One region of the Shinella sp. HY16 genome, then DNA from elsewhere that is predicted to be linked to it. Evidence: riboswitches for the same ligand, from Rfam matches in the RefSeq annotation. Region 1 holds a riboswitch; each other region holds the start of a gene.
What was found. A riboswitch is a leader RNA that binds a small molecule or an ion and turns the genes downstream of it on or off. The one in region 1 is predicted to bind cobalamin.

Region 2: it holds a riboswitch for cobalamin, as region 1 does, so the genes downstream of both, K0P03_RS30555 ((2Fe-2S) ferredoxin domain-containing protein) here and nrdH (glutaredoxin-like protein NrdH) in region 1, are expected to answer to the same signal.
Region 3: it holds a riboswitch for cobalamin, as region 1 does, so the genes downstream of both, K0P03_RS28175 (ABC transporter substrate-binding protein) here and nrdH (glutaredoxin-like protein NrdH) in region 1, are expected to answer to the same signal.

The regions. Positions count from the first base shown of each region.
Region 1 covers NZ_JAHYXL010000002.1:758,990-761,247, forward strand. The annotation lists gene K0P03_RS24005 (cold-shock protein) at 14-217, opposite strand; cobalamin riboswitch at 434-651, shown strand; gene nrdH (glutaredoxin-like protein NrdH) at 903-1,124, shown strand; gene nrdI (class Ib ribonucleoside-diphosphate reductase assembly flavoprotein NrdI) at 1,135-1,530, shown strand; gene nrdE (class 1b ribonucleoside-diphosphate reductase subunit alpha) at 1,518-2,258, shown strand, end outside.
Region 2 covers NZ_JAHYXL010000005.1:25,895-28,152, reverse strand. The annotation lists gene K0P03_RS30560 (helix-turn-helix transcriptional regulator) at 1-231, opposite strand, end outside; cobalamin riboswitch at 444-675, shown strand; gene K0P03_RS30555 ((2Fe-2S) ferredoxin domain-containing protein) at 828-1,586, shown strand; gene K0P03_RS30550 (ABC transporter substrate-binding protein) at 1,588-2,258, shown strand, end outside.
Region 3 covers NZ_JAHYXL010000003.1:384,623-386,880, reverse strand. The annotation lists gene K0P03_RS28175 (ABC transporter substrate-binding protein) at 1-950, opposite strand, end outside; cobalamin riboswitch at 1,107-1,338, opposite strand; gene K0P03_RS28170 (MurR/RpiR family transcriptional regulator) at 1,365-2,219, opposite strand.

The sequences.
Region 1 (2,258 bases):
ATAGCGCGCGCTCTTAGAGCGTTTGAACGTTTTCAGCCTTCGATTTGCCGGTCTTGCGATCCTGGCCGATGTCGTAGCTGACCTTTGCGCCATCCCGCAGCGGGCCGCCGGACTGTACCGCAGATATGTGAACAAACACGTCTGCTCCGCCATTGTCGGGGGTGATGAAGCCGAAGCCCTTGTCCTGATTGAAAAACTTAACCGTTCCGGTAGCCATGGTATCCTCAGTGATCGAGCGGCACCTTGCCGCAGCAGGAGCTTATTCGTCGTACGCTGGTCCGGCAACCGCTTATTCACGCTGGAATGGTGTCTGTGGAAATCTAGGCTTGGAAAAGTGCTCGCGACGAAGGGCTTTCGCCATCCGTCATGGGGATAACTTGCGTTTCGCAACCGAGCGATCGAGCTAACTGTTGACGGCGGAATTGCGTCCTATACCATATCTAGTGTTCAAGGTTCCTCCGATTCGAGAGAGTCGGAGGCTAAGACGGGAATCCGGTGTGGCCATGATGGCTGCGTCAATCCGGAGCTGCCCCCGCAACTGTAAGCGGCGAGCATACGTTCGACAAAGCCACTGAGGCGCAAATGCCTTGGGAAGGCGGACGGATGCCGCGACCCGCAAGCCAGGAGACCTGCCTTGTTCATGAACGTCCACGGGCGGGGTGTCCGGCAGGCGAGCGATGGGTTGTGGAATGATGCCGCCCCGCCGTCTCCCCAGATGCTCCGTATGAATAGCTTCGGGGTGAAGTCATGTCGAATTTGTTTCCAGTGCCTCCGCGCGAGTAAGCGGCGCCCCGCTCCGGCCGTCCTTGAGGGCCGCCGTCTATCTATTTTCAGTTCACGAACGGTCATCGGCGGATGACCGAACGCCCCTCCATGCCCAATCGCCAGAATATGAGGAAACCATGCCGATCACCGTTTACTCCAAGCCAGCTTGCGTTCAATGCTCAGCGACCACCCGCGCGCTCGACCGCCACGGCATCGATTACCGTGTCGTCGATATCTCCGAGAATGCAGATGCCTTCGCGCTCGTGCAGGGCCTCGGCTACCGTCAGGTTCCCGTCGTCGTTGCCGGTGAGCAGCATTGGGCCGGTTTCCGCCCTGATATGATCAGCGCACTGGCCTGAGGGCGGGGCGATGGGTGAGCTCGTCTATTTCTCCTCCCGGTCGGAAAACACCCATTGCTTCGTGCAAAAGCTCGGCCTTCCGGCCTCCCGCATTCCCCTTCGCGCCGACGAGGCGCTGAGGGCGCGCGCGCCCTTCGTCCTCGTCGTGCCGACCTATTGCGGCCAGGATGGCAAAGGCGCCGTTCCCAAGCAGGTGATCCGCTTCCTCAATGATGCGGAAAACCGCGCGAACCTTCGCGGCGTGATTGCCGCGGGCAACAGCAATTTCGGGGCGACCTTCGGGCTCGCCGGCGACGTCATCTCCGCCAAGTGCGGTGTGCCGTATCTCTACCGCTTCGAGCTTCTCGGCATGGATGAGGACGTCGACAACGTCAGACAGGGACTGGAACGATTTTGGACACGATGACGCTCGAGAAACCGACGAAGACGCCGGAAATCACCGCGCTGGACTATCATGCGCTGAACGCGATGCTGAACCTTTACGATGAGGATGGAAAAATCCAGCTCGACAAGGACCGGCAGGCGGCAAAGCAATACTTCCTCCAGCACGTCAACCAGAACACGGTCTTCTTCCACAATCTCAGGGAAAAGCTCGATTATCTGGTGACCGAAGGGTACTACGAGCAGGAAGTGCTCGACCAGTATTCCTTCAACTTCGTACGCGATCTCTTCGACCACGCCTATGACAAGAAGTTCCGATTCCCGACCTTCCTCGGCGCGTTCAAGTACTACACGTCCTATACGCTGAAGACCTTCGACGGAAAGCGCTACCTTGAGCGCTACGAGGACCGCGTCTGCATGGTGGCGATGACGCTGGCGCGCGGCAGCGAGCAGCTTGCCCGCGATCTCGTCGATGAGATCATTTCCGGCCGTTTCCAGCCGGCAACGCCGACCTTCCTCAATGCCGGCAAGAAACAGCGCGGCGAGCTCGTCTCGTGCTTCCTGTTGCGCATCGAGGACAACATGGAGAGCATTGGCCGCTCGATCAATTCGGCGCTCCAGCTTTCCAAGCGGGGCGGCGGTGTCGCGCTCTCCCTCACCAACCTTCGCGAGATGGGCGCGCCGATCAAGCAGATCGAGAACCAGTCGTCGGGCGTCATCCCTGTCATGAAGCTGCTGGAGGACAGTTTCTCC
Region 2 (2,258 bases), on a different contig from region 1:
ACTGATGCAGATGCCCGGCGCGAACTGGCCCGTCGCCTCAAGCGGTGCGGTCGTGGTCAGTCGGCAATCGATATATTGCAAATACGGGGATAGTGCGCGCGTGCGATGCCGGCCTGTCGCAAAAACCAGCGGCTCGCTATCCGCAGGCGAATAAAGCACGTCGGCAAGCGATATGTCGCCGGCTTCCATCATCGCGACGGTGTCTTCCCTGTAGGGTGACCAATGACCCATCCTGCCTCGACACCCTTCGTACTGTCTCTTTCGCCTGCCGTCTGGGTGCGCGCCTTGGAAAGACAAGCCCGCCGAACAACCGGCATTGGCAATATGCGGGCAGTTTGAAGCCTTCCCCGCTCTCTCTATAGGGGACCACCATAAATATGAGTATATAAATCATGTTTATGGTGGTCAAGGCACCAACCGTCTTGACGCCAAGAAGATGCATGGATAGCGTGCGCGCCGATGGTTCCCCGCCCGATAACTCGACGGGGATTAATAGGGAACACGGTGAGGCCCCGTCAGGGACCAAGGCCGTGGCTGCCCCCGCAACTGTAAGCGGATTGCCGTCTATCCTTGTGGCGCGAGAGCGCCATGCCACTGCGGGCCACCATCCGCGGGAAGGCAGATGGGCGACAGATATCCGTGAGCCAGGAGACCTGCCATCAAGCATAGTTTTCCGTGGCCGGGGATGGTCAGCAGGATGACGGTTCACCGATGGCTTGTCATATCATCCGGTCGCCTCATTTTCTGCCTGCCCCGTTCGCTAGCGAGGTGGGTGGGTGCAATCAGCAACAGGTATTTCGGAGAGCCGGCGCCGCGGTCGTGCGATCGTGGTTCTGGCCAAGGCGGCTTTCGCTGCAGCTCCGCACCAGGAGATGGCAAGAATTGCCGACATCGTGGCCGCCTTTGCAGGCGTCGGTCGCGTTATTTCCGCGTTTTCGGAACAGGGTCGCCCGTCGCTCCGTGACGCACTTCATGATCTGCTGGACGGGCAATACGATGCCATCACGATCTTGCCGCTCGTGTTGCCGATGGAACCGAGCTTCCACATCTGGCTGACAAAATCACTCAAGCGCTGGCAGCATGAATCCAACCGGCCATGGCCGCCGGTGGCGATAGCGCGGGACGTTGCGCGCAGCACACTGATGCCTGCCGTCCTCTCGGAACTGTTGGCCGAGGGGCCGGACGCACCTGTTCCCGTTCCGCCCGAGGCCGTGACCGAAGGTTCGCTCGTGCCGGCGCAGAAGCGACGCGTGCTGGTCTGCGAAGGCGGCCCGTGCAACTCGGCAGGCGCGGATGTGCTCTGGGGGCATCTGCGTAACGAGCAGGAACGGCTGAAGCTGCGCGTGACGGGCGAAGGCACGATGTCCGCCAAGTCCACTTGCCTTGGTCCTTGCAATCTTGCGCCCGTCGTCCAGGTCTGGCCTGAAGGCACCTACTATGGCGGCGTCAACGAGGCCGCCCTCGACCACATTATTTCCGAGCACCTTCTCGAAGGCCGTGTTGCCAGCGAACACGCCTATGAACCAAACGGACGCAAGCAGCGCCTCCGCGCCAGCTGTCCTCAATCCAACCCGATGGGAGAATAAGATGGGATACGTTCCGCGTGCTGCGATAGCAGCGCTCGTGGTTGCCTGCACTGGGCTGATGAGTGCGGCTTTTGCCGCGGATATGGCGCCGGCGGACGAGCAGGTGTTGCGCCTTGTCACCGCCAACATGCCGCGCTCACTCGATCCCATCAATATCGATGCACAACGGATCATCAACAACGGCTTCGCCGAACCACTGGTTCACGCCAGCCTCGACGGTGCATCGCTCATCCCCGCGCTTGCCAAGAGCTGGGCGATGGTCGAGCCTACGATTTGGCGCATCGAGCTTCAGCCAAATGCCAAATTCTGGAGTGGCGCAGCAGTCGATGCGGCGGCCGTTCAGGCGTCTTTCGAGCGTCACCAGGCAAAAAACACCCGCGCCGGTTCGCTTCTCAAGGGAGCAACCTTCAAGGCAGTCGGGCCAACAACGCTTGAGATCCGCACACAGGCGGCGGATCCCGCCTTCCTGTTCAAGACCGTCACAATCGGCATCCACAACGCTGCCAAGGCTGATGAACTCGGCGACAAGTATGCGATGGAAGCCGACCTTTCGGGCTACTTCAAGCCGACCCAATTCGTGCCCGGCGAATTGGTCGTCGCTCAGCCTTTCGACGGATACTGGGGTGAGAAGCCGAAGCTGAAGCGCCTCGAGGCACGCTTTGTCGTCGATCC
Region 3 (2,258 bases), on a different contig from region 1:
TCGACGACATGGCCGTTCTTCACGGCCGGCATCAGGCTGGCGACGGGATCTTCCTTGAGAAACGTGTGCTTGACCGCGACGTCATCGGCAGGGAAGCGGCGGCGCTCCATCTTGCCGGCAACGATGATGCTCGGATCGGCCTTGGCGACGGTTTCCCAGCCGACCGTCGGCCATTCCTCGTCGCTCTCGATGACATTGCGGATGCCGAGCGCCGACATAATGTAGCCCGGCGCGCCGTTGCGCCCGGCGACATAGGGGTCGATGTCGAGTTCGGCGCTGGAGAACCAGAAGACGGCGGAAAGCTTGCCATCCGCCGAAGCGATCTTCTTGCGCGCCGCGTCTTCGCGCGCCTTGAGGTCGGCGATGACTTTCTCGCCCTGATCCTGCACATCAAAGATCTGCGCCAGTTCGCTGATTTCCTTGTAAATCAGCTCCATCGTGAAGACCGTCTTGCGCACCCCGTCGCCACCACCGGAATTGTCCTTGCCGATGCAATCGGCCGGCGAGGTGTAGACCGGGATCTTCAGTTCATCGAACTGCTCTGGCGTCGCGACGATGCCCTCCGGACCGACATGCCACTGGAACTGCGCCGTCACGAGGTCAGGCTTCTTGGCGACGACGCTCTCGAAGCTCGGATCGTTGTCGGCAAGGCGCTCAACCTTGGCGTTGGCATCCTCGTAACCCGACAGCACCGGGCCGATCCAGACCGCCGTGCCGACCATGCGCTCGCCAACGCCGAGGAGATACAGGATTTCGGTCGAGCTCTGGCCGAGCGAGACAGCCCGTTCCGGCGCCTTCTCGAAGGTGACCTTGCGGCCGCAATTTTCCAGCGTCAGCGGATACTGCGTCGCGGCCGCCTGAGCGGCGCCCGCTGACAGGGCAAACACGGCGGCACCGGCCAGCGCGGAAACGAGGGATGCGGCGCGCACGGCCGCAGGCAGAATGGTCATGGGTTTCTCCCGAATGAAGGAAAGCGTGCGGGCTCAGCCGAGGCGCCGATGGCGGCGAATCGAGTGCGGTCGGGAGAAAACGAATGAAATTCTGCCGTTGCCGGCAGCCAGGGTCGTCATGGCGTCTCCTGTTCCGGGCATCCCCGCCCGTGACTTGGATTTTTTACGACGACGGCAGGTCTCCTGGCTCACGGATATCTGCTGCCTGTCTGCCTTCCCGCGGAAAACCGCAGTGGCATGACGCGAAAACGCGTCCGAGGACAGGCGGCAATCCGCCTACAGTTGCGGGGGCAGCCACGGAATGGGTCCCTGTTGGGTCGTCCGCACCGTGTTCCCTATTAATCCCCTCGGAGTCATCCTTCGGGGAACCGTCGATCCATCCTTAGTCCGCCGCGCTCGGCAGCGTCAAGGCGCTCAGCTCTCGAAATCCCCGAAGACATCCTGCAGGCGGGTGAGCGTATCGACGCGCTCGCTCACCTCGTCGCCCTTGAGCACGATGATGTTGCTGAGCATGAGGTCCATGACCGCCGTCATGGTGGCCGCGCCATCCCAGAGCGGCCCGTGCGAGCCTGGCACGACGAGGCAGACGTCGGAAACCTCGGGCCCCCAGGGGCAGAATTCATCGGTCAGCAGCACCACCTTGACGCCGGCCCGCCGGGCCTCCAGCGCCAGCGGCCGGGCTTTTGCCGCAAAGCGGCGCACGTCATGCAGGAAGAGCAACCGGCCCTCGACGGAGCCGTCGAGCAGTTCCGCATAGGTGCCGTTGAGGCCGTCGACGAATTGCACGCGCGGGCGCGTATAGGAAAGCTGGCTGGCGAAATATTGCGCGATGCCGCGTACGTTCTGATAGGCGGCAACGTAGACCTCGCTCGCGCCGATCAGCGCGTCGATCGTCTGCTGCCATTCCGGCGCGCTGGTGATGGCATAGATCTGGCCGAGATTGTCGATCTGCTGCTGGATGAGGCCGGCGAGGAGCTTTCCCTCCTTGCGGTCCTGTTCCAGCGAAGCGACTTGGGCCTTGACTTCCCAGGCCGGATTGGAGCCGCCGCGGCGCAGCTCGCTCTTCAACTCGTCGAGGCCGTCAAAGCCCATGCGGCGCAGATAGCGGCCAATGGTCATCGGCGAGACCTGAAGGCGCTGGGCGATCGAGCGCGCGGTCTCGAAGGGGAGTTCGGCGATGTTGCGCTCGATATAGTGGGCGATCAGCTTGTCGGATTTGGACCGCCTGAGATCGTCGGACTGAACGAGCTTCAGAATGCGTTTCGACACGTCGCCCTCTCCCAAAAATCCCGCCCGCCGAAAAGACGG